3 regions of the Peribacillus sp. NPDC096448 genome follow, and region 2 is predicted to be linked to each of the others. Evidence: riboswitches for the same ligand, from Rfam matches in the RefSeq annotation. Region 2 holds a riboswitch; each other region holds the start of a gene.
The links. Region 2 has a riboswitch for cyclic di-AMP ahead of ACIQ0C_RS17720 (APC family permease). Riboswitches for the same ligand answer to the same signal wherever they lie in the genome.

Region 1: linked by a shared signal. The riboswitch ahead of ACIQ0C_RS24070 (hypothetical protein) and the one ahead of ACIQ0C_RS17720 (APC family permease) in region 2 are both predicted to bind cyclic di-AMP.
Region 3: linked by a shared signal. The riboswitch ahead of ACIQ0C_RS25445 (cation:dicarboxylate symporter family transporter) and the one ahead of ACIQ0C_RS17720 (APC family permease) in region 2 are both predicted to bind cyclic di-AMP.

What each region holds. Positions count from the first base shown of each region.
Region 1 covers NZ_JBIWEU010000023.1:17,958-23,130, forward strand. The annotation lists gene kdpB (potassium-transporting ATPase subunit KdpB) at 1-1,284, opposite strand, end outside; gene kdpA (potassium-transporting ATPase subunit KdpA) at 1,307-2,980, opposite strand; gene ACIQ0C_RS24065 (potassium-transporting ATPase subunit F) at 3,006-3,080, opposite strand; gene ACIQ0C_RS24070 (hypothetical protein) at 3,259-3,801, opposite strand; cyclic di-AMP (ydaO/yuaA leader) riboswitch at 4,034-4,174, opposite strand; gene ACIQ0C_RS24075 (Na-translocating system protein MpsC family protein) at 4,455-4,829, shown strand.
Region 2 covers NZ_JBIWEU010000010.1:140,385-145,557, forward strand. The annotation lists gene ACIQ0C_RS17720 (APC family permease) at 1-1,605, opposite strand, end outside; cyclic di-AMP (ydaO/yuaA leader) riboswitch at 1,744-1,889, opposite strand; gene ACIQ0C_RS17725 (GtrA family protein) at 2,252-2,707, opposite strand; gene ACIQ0C_RS17730 (glycosyltransferase family 2 protein) at 2,667-3,689, opposite strand; gene ACIQ0C_RS17735 (DUF6044 family protein) at 3,705-5,173, opposite strand, start outside.
Region 3 covers NZ_JBIWEU010000029.1:7,607-12,779, forward strand. The annotation lists gene ACIQ0C_RS25440 (efflux RND transporter periplasmic adaptor subunit) at 1-1,032, shown strand, start outside; cyclic di-AMP (ydaO/yuaA leader) riboswitch at 1,233-1,380, shown strand; gene ACIQ0C_RS25445 (cation:dicarboxylate symporter family transporter) at 1,554-2,816, shown strand; gene ACIQ0C_RS25450 (hypothetical protein) at 3,329-4,111, shown strand; gene ACIQ0C_RS25455 (D-alanine--D-alanine ligase) at 4,529-5,173, shown strand, end outside.

The sequences.
Region 1 (5,173 bases), on a different contig from region 2:
TAGTGGCGTACCACCCGCAGTTGCGACTTCATTAGTAATGCTCTCTAAATCCCCAGGTACTTTTCCAGCTTGTTGCTGTAAATATTGTCTTATTGAATCAGCAGCACCTTTTCTGATTTTTCTACCATCAGAAAAGTCTGTACCACTCATCCGGGTTTCAGCCGTGAACTCAATTCCTACTGTCCCGGTTTTATCTAATTCTTTATCAGATAAACCGGCTTTTTTAGCAAGTTCGATGACAGATCGGCCTTCAGGCGTTTCATCGTGTAATGATGAATGAACAGCCACTTTATTTAACTCAGCTTGGCTTATCCCCTTAACCGGTAAAAAAGCTGAAGCCATGCGGTTCCCATGGGTGATGGTTCCTGTTTTATCAAGGATGATGGTATTAATGTCACCAGCTGCTTCGACAGCTTTTCCCGACATGGCAATGACGTTAAATTGAGTAACCCTATCCATACCCGCTATCCCAATGGCAGACAATAGGCCCCCAATAGTTGTTGGAATCAAACAGACCAATAATGCCACTAAGGTCGCGATGGGTAATGTGACTTTAATATAAGAAGCAATTGGTACTAGTGTAGTGCAAACAAGCAAAAAGATAAGGGTCAAACTAATAAGCAGGGTACTCAGTGCAATTTCGTTAGGTGTTTTTTGTCTTTTAGCACCTTCTACGAGGTTAATCATTCGATCAAGAAAGGATTCACCTGGATCTGATGTGACGATAATTTTGATAAAGTCACTGATGACTTTCGTTCCTCCAGTTACAGAACAGAAGTCCCCACCTGATTCTTTGATTACTGGAGCTGATTCGCCAGTGATTGCCGACTCATCTACAGCCGCTACTCCTTCGATTACATCACCATCTGTTGGGATTAAATCATTGGTTTCCACCAAGACAAAATCACCTTTTCGAAGTTCCGTGGCTTCGACTATCTTTATCGAACCGTCTTTTTGGAATAACTTTGCCTTAGTATCCTGTTTCGTCTTTTTCAGACTATCGGCTTGCGCTTTACCCCGCCCCTCTGCTAATGCTTCTGCAAAGTTAGCAAAGAGTATTGTAACCAGCAATATTACGCTCACGGCAATGTTATAACCTCTATCCGATGTTCCTCCAAAAAAGTTTGGGAATATGGATAGTAAAAGAGTGATTACAAATCCTATTTCCACGACAAACATGACAGGATTTCGAGCCATTATTCTTGGATCTAACTTTTTAAAGGCATCTTTTAGGGCTTGCCCGATTATTTTCTTATTAAGAGTCCCTTTACGCGTTGTACTCATTGAGAATACTCCTTTTCTTCATTTATCTAATTGCGAGCCATTCTGCTACTGGTCCGAGTGCAATGACTGGGAAGAATGTCAAAGCCCCTATAACTATTACCGTTGCCAAGAGAATGACCAGGAAAGTGCTATTATCTGTCTTAAACGTTCCAATCGTCTCGGGAACTCGTTTCTTTGTAAGTAAAGAACCTGCGACAGCGATTAGTGCAATCATAGAAAAGTAACGGCCAAATAGCATGACCAAGCCGGTGGATATATTCCAAAATGGAGTGTTATCCCCTAAACCTTCAAATCCGGAACCATTATTAGCTGCCGAAGAGGTAAACTCATAAACAACCTGCGAAATTCCATGAAAGCCCGGATTAGAAATAGCCGAAGTGCCCATTTGTGTAGCTAAAGCAATGGCTGACGGAACTAAGATGATTAATGGATGTAGAAGAATGGTAATGGCTATTAGTTTCATTTCCCTGCCTTCAATTTTCTTCCCTAAAAACTCCGGCGTTCGCCCAACCATCAATCCAGCAATGAATACTGCCATTATTGCGTACATAAGGATATTGACCGTCCCTACTCCATCACCGCCAAACACACAGTTCAACATCATTTCTGCCAATGGCACTAATCCGCCAAGTGGAGTAAGCGTATCATGCATATTATTGACTGTACCTGTAGTAGCTGCTGTCGTAACGGCTGTAAAAAGGGCACTCTGTGCAATTCCAAACCGCACCTCCTTGCCTTCCATACTTCCATTCTCTTGAGAAATCCCTATACTCTCTAATGATGGATTTCCATTTTGTTCGCTGAAATACGTAACACCTAAGAATACAAGGAACATTAATCCCATTGCCGAAAAAAGAATCCAACCTATTTTCTTATTTTTTGCCATATATCCAAACGTTAAGGGTAGAGAGGCTGGTATCAAAAACATGGATAAAATCTCTAATATATTTGTGAAACCATTAGGATTCTCAAAGGGATGTGCCGAGTTGACACCAAAGAATCCACCGCCATTTGTCCCTAAATGTTTAATAGACTCCAATGCAGCTACTGGCCCGCGCGCGATATTCTGCTTCGCACCTTCCAAAGTAGTTGCAATCGCCGTGGGATCAAGGGTTTGCGGCACTCCTTGAGATACGAGGACAAGACCGATTAAAATAGATAACGGCAGAAGCACCCGGATGATGGAACGAATTAAATCCACATAAAAATTCCCCATACTGCTCTGGCCGGTCAGACCTCTGAAAAAAGCCATACATAACGAAAGACCGGTAGCCGGTGTCGTGAACATCAAAAACATAATGACGACCATTTGTGATAAATAAGAAAGTCCCGATTCCCCGCTGTAGTGCTGCAAATTGGTATTGGTAAGGAAGCTTACAGCAGTATTGAATGCCAATAATGGATCCATGTTGTCTATCTTACTTGGGTTACCCGGTAAGATCCCCTGAAAGCGTATTATAATATACGAAATAATAAACATGACTAAGTTACTCAAAAGCAGTGCTTTTGCATATTGCTTCCAATTCATGTCACCGGTATGAATACCTGATAGTTTATAAATGCCCCGTTCTATCCCACCAAATATCCGATCTTGTTTTGTTGTTTCAAGGGAATAAACATTTGCTAAGTATTTGGCCAGTGGTATGGCCAGGAAAATGACCAGTGCCAATACCAGACCCATTTGTAAAAAATCCATTTGCATTTCCTCCGTTTTGTAGCTATTAATATTTTTCCGGGTAAATTAGAGCATGAATTAAATACAACGAAAGTGCTCCAACAATAAATAATAAAAGCATGTTTCTACTCTCCCTTTTCTTCTATAACTTTGTTACAAAAATGGATAAATCCAAAAAATAACAAGAATGAAAAAGCTGTAAGTGAAACTGATAAAAGATCCATTAACGTCTCTCCTTCCAAACTGTAAATATGTTAAACAATTACAATGACTCACCCCCTTAGAGTTTCTTAAAGAAACTAGGTTCCACTTGCTAGCAGCCAGTTATAGCTGTAACATTCTGGTTTACTGAAGATGACAAAATCGGCTCCCATTTTTTTATATAGACTAGAATATTGTTGGTCATGAGTGACAACAAACAACCTATAAGATTTGAACTCTGAAAATAGTCTCACAAGATTAATTCCATCAAACAGAGAATTAGGGAATAGATAAACACAGTTACCTTGCTCTGATTTATGAACCATTATTCCATCACATATCTTCAGGTTTCTTGTAGGCCTAAACCATTCTTCATCATAGTCAACAGTTTCTACATTACTTGTATCCGTGTGGGTGGCCCCTATACTTTCCTTTACAGAAATAAATAATTTTCCTTTTCCAACAAGCAGTACTTTTCCCATACGATTCACCCCATTTGTACTTTCTCTTATTAATTTCAATCTGCATTCTTTCTGGGGAAGAAAAGCCTGCCAGTTGAAAACATAAAAAATAGACCAATGCTTACTCTTTCCCCATGTATGCAGCCATGCAGTAGCTATCCATACTCCAGCGTTAATCAATACGATTCACACATCGGTTATTGGATGCATTGCAAAGCAAACATATAAAATTGGAGAAAAAGTACTCATTGGTCTACTTAACGCCTAGCCAGCATGCGCTTCCTTTGCGTTCTGTCTTCCATGATCCTTTTTCATATGAAAATAGGCAAATTAAAAAGACCTACTTTATCATTCAAGTTGCCTTTTGCCGTTTTTACACAACAAAAAAGCCCCATGATTAAGGCGGTCTTATGACCTCCTTCGCTTTAGCCGACGAAGTTAGCTGACGGGTAGGATGGCGAAAGAGTCTCTCATCCCTTCTGCAAATGCAGAATTAACCCCAAAAAATTGGTTCCTCCGTTCCTGATTACTCAGGACTAAGCCGATTTACAATTGTTGGTGTTGAATATGATGTTATTTTATGCTCGTTAACTACTCCTTGTAAATTGTCATTTTGGGTTGAATAAGATCATTTTTCATACTTATCTTAATATATGCTCCTTATTCCTAATGTTTCCTTATGATATCACTTATTTTTCCGGTTAAAAAACTATTTTTCTTTATAAATCTTACTAATTCAAGTTATGAATTATTTTTTCGAAAGTGATTGACAAGAACTCAAATCGGACATTATGATAAGTTGCATAAATTTGGAGAAAAGCAGGGGAGACAATATGGTAAATTCCAAAAAGAAACTAGAGGCTGAAATAAGTGGAGCCTTTATAACTTTTCAGCGAGAACTAATGGGCCGGGGCCCTCAAGAGGCGAAAACATACATTGTACAGGATATGATCATTACCCGTTTTAAGGGAGTGCTGACTGTGGAAGAAAAACACCTTGTTTCCCAAGATACCGGGCGGAAGCTTGTCAAAGAAATGAGGCAAGTGTTAAGGGAAATGTACAGTAAAGATTTTGAGGAGATTGTGAAACGGCTGACAAAATGCAACGTTCTTTCCAGTCATAGTGATATCAGCACGAAAATGGAGGAAAGACTAGAAGTGTTTATTGTAGATAGAGACCTCGAGAAATTCTTAGAATCCAAGAAATAATATTGATTCTTTCTCTTCCCTCTTTCTGTTCCTTTATCGAACTTAATGTAAATGGACTGCCCTTAACAGAAACTTTTAAAAATGAAATTGGCCACCCAGGAAGTGGTGCTGCTAAAGGGGAAAAAGAAATTATTAAACAGAAAGAGAAGCGGAAAAAGCAGATAAAAAGGCTTCATTGCTCGACATTTTGGAAAGTGAACAATGAAGCAATGCTCTTTTTCTGTTAATTGAGATTCCGAGATGCCCCTGTTCTTCGCAATGTCTGACAATGCAAATCTCCTTTAGCATACAGATCCTCCCACATAAGTAGTCAATACTAGTTTCTATATTTGTCTGTAATTTTC
Region 2 (5,173 bases):
AGAATTCAGTGTAACGAGCCTTACATCCGGCTGCCATTTTTTCCACTTTTCTCCGAATTTCTTTTCATCTTCTCTTTCAAAAGCGACATAAACGGCAATGACCTGATGTGCGGATAAAGATTTTGCATAATTTAAAGAGTTCTCAACCACATGAGTTATACCCGCCACAGGTACAATGATGATATTTCCTTCAATTGGTAAGATTGGCTCACATGTTGTAATCCTTAGTTGGTCCCCAACTGCTTCATAATGCATTCTAATTCGATGAAAAATTAAAATGATGATAGGTAAAAAAATCAAAACCGGCCAAACCTGAGTAAATTTGGTTAAAAAGAATATCATCGTGACGATAAAGCTAATTATGGCACCAATTGAATTAATGGTTAATTTCATCATCCAGCCTTTTGGCTTTTCGCGAATCCATTTAACAATCATCCCGGTCTGGGATAACGTAAATGGAATGAATACACCTACCGCATAAAGCGGAATGAGATTTTCCGTATGTCCTTCAAATGCGACTATCAAGATGATGGATGCAAGTCCAAGTATGATAATTCCATTGGAATACCCTAAACGGTCCCCTCTGATCGTAAACGCCCTTGGTATGAATTTATCCTTCGCCAGATTTACCGCAAGCAGAGGGAAAGCCGAATAGCCAGTATTTGCCGCAAGTATCAAGATCAATGCAGTCGTACCTTGAATGAAGAAATACATGAAATTCCGTCCAAAGATCTCTTCAGCAATCTGGGAGACGACCGTTACCTCTGCGCTAGGAACAATGCTTAAATAATAGGCTAAGAATACGATTCCTGAAAATAATACAGCTAGTAAGGAACCCATTGCTATTAATGTTTTCGCAGCATTATTCGGTGCTGGATCTTTAAAGTTCGGGATTGCATTGGAAATCGCTTCGACTCCTGTCAATGCGGAGCTTCCTGATGCAAATGCTCTTAGCAGTATAAATAAACTGATGCCAGCTACTGGAGTCCCAAGTGACGCATGCAATTCCGGTGAGACTCCTCCCGTCAAAATCTTGTAAATTCCAACCCCAATCAAGATGAACAATGCTAAAACGAATAGGTACACCGGATAGGCCAAGACAGAGGCCGATTCCGTAACCCCCCTAAGGTTCAAGATTGTAAGTAAGATGACGAATATAATGGCTATGACGACATTATAATCATGCAGGCCGGGAAAAGCGGACGTGATGGCATCCGTACCAGCAGAAACACTTACCGCGACAGTTAATATATAATCGACCAATAAGGATCCCCCAGCTATCAACCCTGGATTGACACCTAAATTGTTTTTTGAAACCACATAAGCTCCCCCGCCATGTGGATAAGCGAAAATGATTTGTCTGTAGGACAAAATCAAAGCAGTTAACAGGATCAATACTCCGATCGCGATAGGGATTGAATACCAGAAAGCCGCAGCACCGACCGTGATCAGGACGATCAATATTTGCTCCGGTCCATAAGCAACCGAAGACAAAGCATCAGAAGATAATATCGCCAAAGCCTTTGTTTTGTTAAGCTTTTGTTCACCAAGTGCATTTGATTTTAAAGGTCTCCCAATCAAGAACCTCTTTATAGCAGATAACATCAAGAATTCACCACCATGTTTAATTTATAAGTTTATGTTTCCCAGCTGTAGCAAAAAACGAGACGAAACACAAAAATGCCTACAAGTCATAGCTAAATAGACCTGTAGACATCAATTTTTTTGTCTAACAAGCTCCACCTTCCTTCTCATATAACGCTTACGAGGTTAGCTGTCGGATTCGGACCTAAGAGTAGCCCTACCTTTTAAAGGATTCACCCCTTGGATTGTAAAAACAATCCCAATAACGGGTCCCCCGCACCATAAGGTTTAAGCGATTTAGAAATATGAAACTGTTGATTATCATACTCCCGTGAAATGGAAAAGTAAATGAAAATTTTACACAGAAATAGAATTATTCTTTGTAGGTGAGGTTTTATTCTTGACATATATTACATAAGTCATGCAAACACGTGACTCGAAGGTAGGAAAGGAGGTAAGTAAACGTCTAAAAAGAAAATAATCAAGCGCTCAATGAACAATAGGTGGTCCAAAAAAGGTTAAAATGATTGCCACATGTAGAACGTGAAGGACGAAATTAAACAGATCTGCCCCAGCTTGGATAGTCATTAAATGCATAGAATTTCGCTTTCCGATTCCATTTTAATTCCCGTCCAATCGGGGGCATTATTCCACTGATCCACCCTAATTAATTCCTTCCTTCTTGAATTGGTCTCAAATTGCTTTTTTTAAAGACAAAGTATTTCTGCCCAAGATAGTTAAGCACTGTATAAAATATCGTTCCTATCAGAACAGCCAAATTTTGTTGTATGGATAAATGGACGGTTCCTTCCAGTGATTCTGCAATGGCTTGGCCTATGGAATAAGCGGCGGAATAACAAATCAGAATTACGCAAAAGAAACGGGCAACTCCTCGCCGCCATTCTATGTCGCTTTTAAAGGTAAAAGTCCTGTTCAAAAGAAAACTCGTTACAGCTCCCGTTCCATTGCCGAAAAAAGTGGAGACCCAGTAAGATAATTCAAGAACATTCATGAGAAAAAGCATGATGGAAAGTCCAACCGCTGTATTGACTATTCCAACCAATAAAAAGCGGATAAAGGAGTTAGTGTGTTTTAGATAGTTTTTCAATACTGTTCCGTTCATTGTCTAGTTGCTCCCGTTTTTTTAAATCGAGCGGATTAAATAGATCAAGATCAACAATATATTTAGGCCGGCGTTTTGATTCATTATAGATTTTACCGATATATTCCCCAATCAAGCCGACAGCAATCAACTGCAGTCCACCGATCAACCATACGGAGGTAATTAATGAGGTCCACCCAGTTTCGGTCTGCCCATAAAATTTCAACCATAAAAAGTAAGACCCAAAGAGTAAGCTTATGAAAAAGGAAAGACATCCAAGCCATAATACAAGCCGGATCGGTGTTACTGAAAAGGAAGTAATGCCATCAAGCGCAAAAGCAACCATCTTCTTAAATGGATATTTCGTTTCCCCAGCCAATCTTTCTTTTCGGTCATAATAAACAGAGTCCGTCTTAAACCCAATGAGCGGTACAATCCCCCGTAAGAAAAGATTCGTTTCATCAAATCTCTCCAACTCCGCGATCGCCCTTTTGCTCATTAGCCTGAAATCGGCATGATTATAGACAAGGTTAACCCCCATCTTGTTCATCAATTTATAAAAACCGGTTGCAGATGTTCGTTTAAAAAATGAATCAAGGTCCCTTTTCTGGCGGACACCATATACGATTTCACATCCTTCATTGAATTTCCGAATGAATTCAGGGATGACTTGAATATCATCCTGTAAATCTGCATCAATGGAAATCACACAATCCGAGGCTTCCTTGGCTGTAAACAATCCTGCCAGGAGTGCATTTTGATGTCCAGCATTCCGGGAAAGCTTTAGCCCGCGAACATATTCATTATTAATCGTTTCTTTATAAATGATCTTCCAAGTTTGATCCTTGCTTCCATCATCAACCAACAAAATTTTACTCAGACCAGAAACAACGTTTTCTTCGACTAACCCCCTCATCAATCCACAAAGCTGGGAAATGGTATCCTGCAAAACGCTTTCTTCGTTATAACAAGGTACAACAATCGTTACTATCGGTGAATTCATTCTATTCCCCCCTTTTCACATGACTCTGTATAAATGAATTTTCCATGCGCTTCCTTTTTTTGTGAAAATCCTATCTAGCACCAATCCGTTTTCCTTCGCGTTGTTGATTGGGATGGCAGAAAATATATACTTCCCGCCTAATCCTTTAAACGCATCCATATTAAGGTCCAAATTTTCCAGCTCTTTCTTCGAACGTTTCTTGAACATATAATGCTTCCCAAGCTCATCGGTAAATAGGTAACAACGTCCTCCCCATTCATCAAAGTAAATTCTGATGTTTTTATTCTTAGCCAATTCGTTTTCAATTATTTGACGAAATTGATGTTTGTAAGAAAGCGGATAGAAATTGTTATAGCTATCGAGCGTGTAAAATCCATTAAATTGAGCAATTGCGGGATGCAGCCCAATGCTGGCAACACGATATTCTTCCTGTGGAAGGTCAATATGATCTTTTATTTCCTGAAAAAGGCTTTCTGAATAGAACTCTTTAAAAGATGGTTTTTTATTGTGAGTGATTTCTTCATTGAAACCCATTAAAATCATAATTTGAACGGCGATGAAAATAGAAAGTGTTTTCTTAGCATAGTCGCTGTGTTCCCAAATGATTTTTATCGCGAGGGCAAACCCCAAGTAAATTACCATCGGCCTTAAAAAGTGAAATCTGGCAAAATTAAAGGTATCCAGGGTGTGAAACCTTTCCGTTAAAGGAAGCCAGCCTTTATAAAACCAAAATGCGTACCACGCTGAAAGCATAAAATTCAAGCCGAATAAAAAAACATATACCTTTTCCTGTCTCCACAGCTTTTTGGTCAGAATAATATAAAGCGCAAAGACTGTAATCGGCAGAATGATAAGCGCATGTACGGTCATGACATGCGTATGTCCAAGAACGAAATTTTTGAAAGTAAGCTTAATGACCCAATCGAGCGGCAGCCTTGCGTGAAAATATTCATCTCTGCTGTTTGGCTCCGAATCAAAAATGAATGAAGCGACCAAACGATACTCCACCAAACCAAAAATGACGGTCATATACACGATCGAAAGAAGAAACGTTATATTCCAACCTTTTCTCCTGATCACATCCGTTAACCAAAGAAAGCCCATTGCAACAAGAAAAAAGAAAAAGCCAAGCACGATGCTTGAATAAAGCGGTAAAAGTGTAAGGACCAAATAATTCTTCCAAGAATGGTCCTTGCTGCGAATATTCAAGAAAGCCCAAAGGGCTAGCGGCATCCCAAGTGTACTGAGCATTCCCGATGGCCAAAATGGGGTAAGGGCGAAGGCTAAGGATGTTCCAACCCTAATCCAACCTGATTGTCTTCCTGTAACCAAATGTTTCTTTAATAAAATATACATACCAAAGAAAGCAATAAACCTTGTTAATGCCTGGCTTATTGCATATGCAACCATTGTTGGAAAAAGAGCATGAAGCCATACGATAATACTGAACTCACTGCCAAAAGCATTTCGGGGCAGCCCATTCA
Region 3 (5,173 bases), on a different contig from region 2:
AAATTCCTTGTAAAAGAAGGCGATGCAATTACGGCTGGCTCCTCGTTGTTTGAATATACGACGACCGAACTTGATGCGCTTAAAGCGAATTTGGAAGCGGAGAAAACGGCAGCTGAGGGAGAGATGGCAGGGATTGAGGAATACATAGGGAAGTTGAGGTCTTATCAAGGGACCGTGACCAGTGAAACTGAAAAAGCGGCAATTGATGAATCGGTGGAAAAAAACTTGAATATTGATATAACGACAAGCTCTTCAGATCTTATTAAAAGTAACATTGAGCAAGAAATGTACAAGCAGGAACTAGAAAAAAACAGGTTGAATGAAAAAGTGAGAATGCTTGATGCTAAATTAAGTTCGATTGAGGAGCAGTCCAGTGCGATTGTGACGAAAAGCGAGGCTGATGGTGTAGTTAAAAATATCAATAAAAACCTGAATAATCCCATTATATCCATTGTTTCGACAAATATGGCAATTGAAGGGGATTTCTCCGAAGAGGAAATGAAAAAGGCTGAAGTGGGCATGACTATAAAAGCAAGTTCCTCTGATTCAAAAAAGGCATTGAAAGGAACGATAGGACGTATCCATTCCTATCCCGCTGAAGAGCCGTCTTTAAAAAAAGATAACAGATTTCCATTTCAAGCTTCAATCGAACCGGAAGGCGAAGAAACGGAACCTTTGTTGGTGGGATCGAAAGTGAATCTTACTGTAATAACCAATGAGAAAGCAGGTGTACCCTCCATTCCTATAGAGGCGGTACATTACCAAAAACAGCCTTATATTTACAAGTTGACTAATAAAGGATATGTGGATAAACATTACATTACAAAAGGGCTTAAGGCTGAAGGGAAGCAAGAAATCATAAAGGGACCTTCTGTAGGTGATGTCATCCTGCTGGAGCAGAATGTGGCAGTGAAGAACCATTCTTATTTTATTACACCGATTCAATTTGAAAAAGTGAAAGCTGGAACTTATAAAAAATTCACCTCAAGGGAAAAAGTAAGATATCTGTTACTTGGCATTCTGGAAAAATAACTGCTCCTTTTACAAGAGAGGTGATGTCAAATTAGGTATAAATTATATATCAATATAACTTATTTGAACAAAAATCGGGAAGCGTAATTATAGATACAATAGCCTTTAATACAGAATATTCAGACATATTGAAAGATTTTTTCTAGAATAGATGCGAATAAATATTTACAGATTATCATTTTTAGTATAATATTTTATTATAAGTTAACTCGCTTAATCTTATTCCAAGAACGGGGGACCCAATTTTGTGGATTTTATCCGCTAGGGGTGAATTCAGAAATGAAAGGGCATTTGTGTTTCCAATTCCTAACCCGACAGCTAACCTCGTCAGCGTCTTTAAGGGAACATGTGTGAATATTCACGCCAATAAGAAATCGACACATGAAGTGTCTTTTTTTTCGGCGTAAAGACAGAGTTTTTCAAAAAAAGAAAAATTACTTTCTTTTTATTAGTATCTTGTTTCCCTTACCGAGACAAAAATGTTTTTGCATCAAAGACTTTATGGAAGGTGAGGAAAGTAAATGAAGAAATTCAAATTAAGTTTAGCTAGCCAAATTTTCATTGGTTTAATACTAGGGATTATCGTTGGTGCCATTTTTTATGGTAATGAGTCGGCCCAAAGCTTTTTACAGCCATTCGGAGACATTTTCCTACGAATGATTAAAATGATTGTAGTGCCGATCATCGTATCCAGCCTTATCGTTGCAGTTGCCGGTGTAGGTGATTTGAAAGCGGTTGGTAAACTAGGTGCTAAATCATTATCATACTTTGTTGTCGTAACTATGATAGCGATTGCTGTTGGTTTAATTTCAGCGAATATCATCCAGCCTGGTGCTGGTGTGAATATGAATAACCTGGAACAAACTGATATTTCCACATATGTTGATACAGCAGAAACTAAGCAGCATGAATCATTCGTAGATACACTTGTACACATCGTGCCATCCAATCCAGTTAAAGCCATGGTAGAAGGCGATATGCTAGCGATTATTTTCTTCTCCGTGTTGTTTGGACTAAGTATTGCGGCCATAGGTGAAAAGGGTAAACCAGTATTCCGTTTCTTCCAAGGTGTGGCTGAAGGAATGTTCTACCTAACTAACATGGTCATGAAATTCGCTCCTATCGGTGTATTTGCACTAATCGGTGTGACTATCTCCAAGTTCGGTTTGGAATCTTTAATTCCGTTAGGAAAGTTAGCGCTTTCTGTTTACGGAACAATGATTTTCTTTGTAATTGTCATTCTGGGTGTCATTGCAAAATTTGTAGGATTCAATATCTTTACTTTGATTAAACTTCTAAAAGAGGAATTGATTCTTGCTTTCTCTACTGCAAGTTCAGAAGCAGTTCTTCCGAAAATCATGGAAAAAATGGAGAAAGCGGGATGTCCGAAACATATTGCTACATTTGTTATTCCGACTGGATACTCATTTAACCTTGATGGTTCTACATTATACCAAGCGTTAGCAGCTATCTTCATCGCTCAAATGTACGGAATCGATTTAAGCATGTATGAGCAAATTACGCTAATGCTAGTGTTAATGATCACATCCAAGGGGATTGCGGGTGTACCAGGTGTATCTTTCGTAGTTCTTTTAGCGACATTGGGAACTGTCGGTATTCCTATTGAAGGTTTAGCATTTATTGCCGGTATCGACCGTATTCTTGATATGGGACGTACAGTAGTAAACGTTATTGGTAATTCACTTGCGGCAATCGTTATCTCTAAATGGGAAGGTCAATTCAACCCTCCTTCCAAAAAAGAACTAGAACAACAAGTTTCTTAATACAAAAAATCCAGAGTGACATTTCACTCTGGATTTTTTTTTGAATTAAAAAGCGCTTTCTTATTTTTCTTGATGGCTGTAAGTACCTTCTTGACGCATCTTTTTGCATGTCAAAATACCCCGAAACTCATAAAGCCTTTCATCATGTCCTCCAAACCAAATTATTTCCTCTTGCTCCCAGAAGGTCAGGTGATTTTCGTTTTTATCACGATCATGTGTTGTGAAAATGAAAATACCTTCATTAAAATAAGGTTGAATTGTTTTTAAGCTACGGTCGGTTATTTCGCTGGGGAATCATCAGCATAGCGGCCCCATGAAATGAATTAATGATAAAACCTTTATTGATCAATTATTCCAATTCTATATTTTTTCCTATTGGTTAATATGGATTTTGTTTCATGTTATTTATAAGATGCAGATGTTGATTAATATTGGGGTTATATAACTTACGTGAAACTCCAAAAGTTTGATAAAATAACATTATTGATTGAGAGCTCGGAGGGGGTCAGGTTATGAAGAATGACAGCAATGATATCTTATACATGTATATGCAGGCTTCCGAACGGTTTGTCCTTTTTAATGGACTCAATTTTCGTGAATTCGTCCATTCACTGCCATATAGCTTGGATTCGATCTTATTATTGAAACATCAATTCGATGGTGGGGAATACAATTTGAATGTCCTGCTTGAGAGCGCTTCATCTGAAGCTATTGCGAAGCTCGTTAAAGAAAATGTCCGGGCATATGGAGATTTCTGTTGGGTCGATTTTGAAGAAGCGGAAGGGCTGGATGAATTGGATGGAAGGGAAATAGCGGAGCTTTTATATTTAGGACACGCTAAAACCCATTTGGATCCCCCATTTTTCCGTAAATTGAATAATCAATTTGTGTACCTTGCCCAGGATGATGGCTGGTTCAATAAAATTTATTTTCGTTCTCTTTCGACATATTATATGATGTTAGGAAGCCTGATACCGCTTAAGCTGGAGCCGTTAAAAGTAGAGAGGACGTGGCTTGGAATCAGAAAGAAAAAAGAGCTGACGGCGATTCCTGCAGAAATCATTGCTTCCTTGGTCCATATCCTGGCAGAGGGGCTCGTTTTTTCCTTTCGGGATGTTAAGTATACAAGAACGAAAATTGAGATACCGGCATGGGTCGTAGGGGATCATTTAAACATGGATGAAATGCACGATTACTTTTCGGATAGAGATATTAAGGAGCCCGATGCCTATATTATCTTCAATCGAAAAGAAAAAGTTTGGGAAAGCATTATTAAAAATGCATCATCCTCCTGATTATTTGACATCCTTGAATTTTTTAGGTGTAAGACTTACCGTCTCATGCATAAAAGATAAGAGAGGGCAACGCATAGGAGTTGCCACAGGATGCTTTGTTCTGCATTATGGTAATAATCGGAAAAGCTCGAATGATGGAAGTTTCGGTTTCCCCCGCATTAACAGGCTGGCTGTAGGTAGGTGGATAGAAGATGTAACAAAAAAGTAATGTAGTGGTCCAACAGCCTGTAAATGCCCGGCTGCGACGCACAGCATGTGCTAGCACAGGAGTTGCCACAGGATGTGGCGGGTTTTATCCTGTGTTCTACATTATAGTAATCATTGGAAAATCCCCAATGATGGAAGTTTCGCTTTATCCGTTTTAGTGTAAAGTGATACAATGAACATGGTTAAAAGAATATTGGAGGGTAATAACTCATGAAAACTAAACTTGGTTTGCTTTATGGTGGAAAATCTGCGGAGCATGAGGTTTCTATGCAGACGGCTTTAGCAGTCATTAAAGCTCTCGATTTAGCAAAGTTTGATATATATCCGATTTACATAACAAAAGAGGGTTCATGGATAAATGGACCAAAGTTAACAGGCCCTGCCGAGAATGTGGAGGCTTTGACATTTTCACCGGAGAAGTCGAGCTCGCCTCTTGCTTTGCAAGCACATTCAACTGATGAAAATAGTGAATCAACAGGGTATGACGTAATTTTCCCATTGCTTCACGGACCAAATGGAGAAGATGGAACCGTACAGGGGATGCTGGAACTATTGAACCTTCCTTATGTAGGAAATGGCGTTTTAGCTTCTTCAGCAGGAATGGATAAGGTCATCATGAAAAACATTTTTGCCCAGGCTGGACTTCCTCAAGTGAAATACACTTGGTTCATTCGTTCTGAATGGGAGAAGAATACTGAAAGTGCCATCAAAAAGGTAGCGGATGAATTGGGGTACCCTTGTTTTGTCAAACCTGCCAATTTAGGCTCAAGTGTCGGTATCAGCAAATGTAATGATGCTGATGAACTGGAAAAGGCGGTAGCGGAAGCTTTTCAATTCGATCGGAAGATCATCATT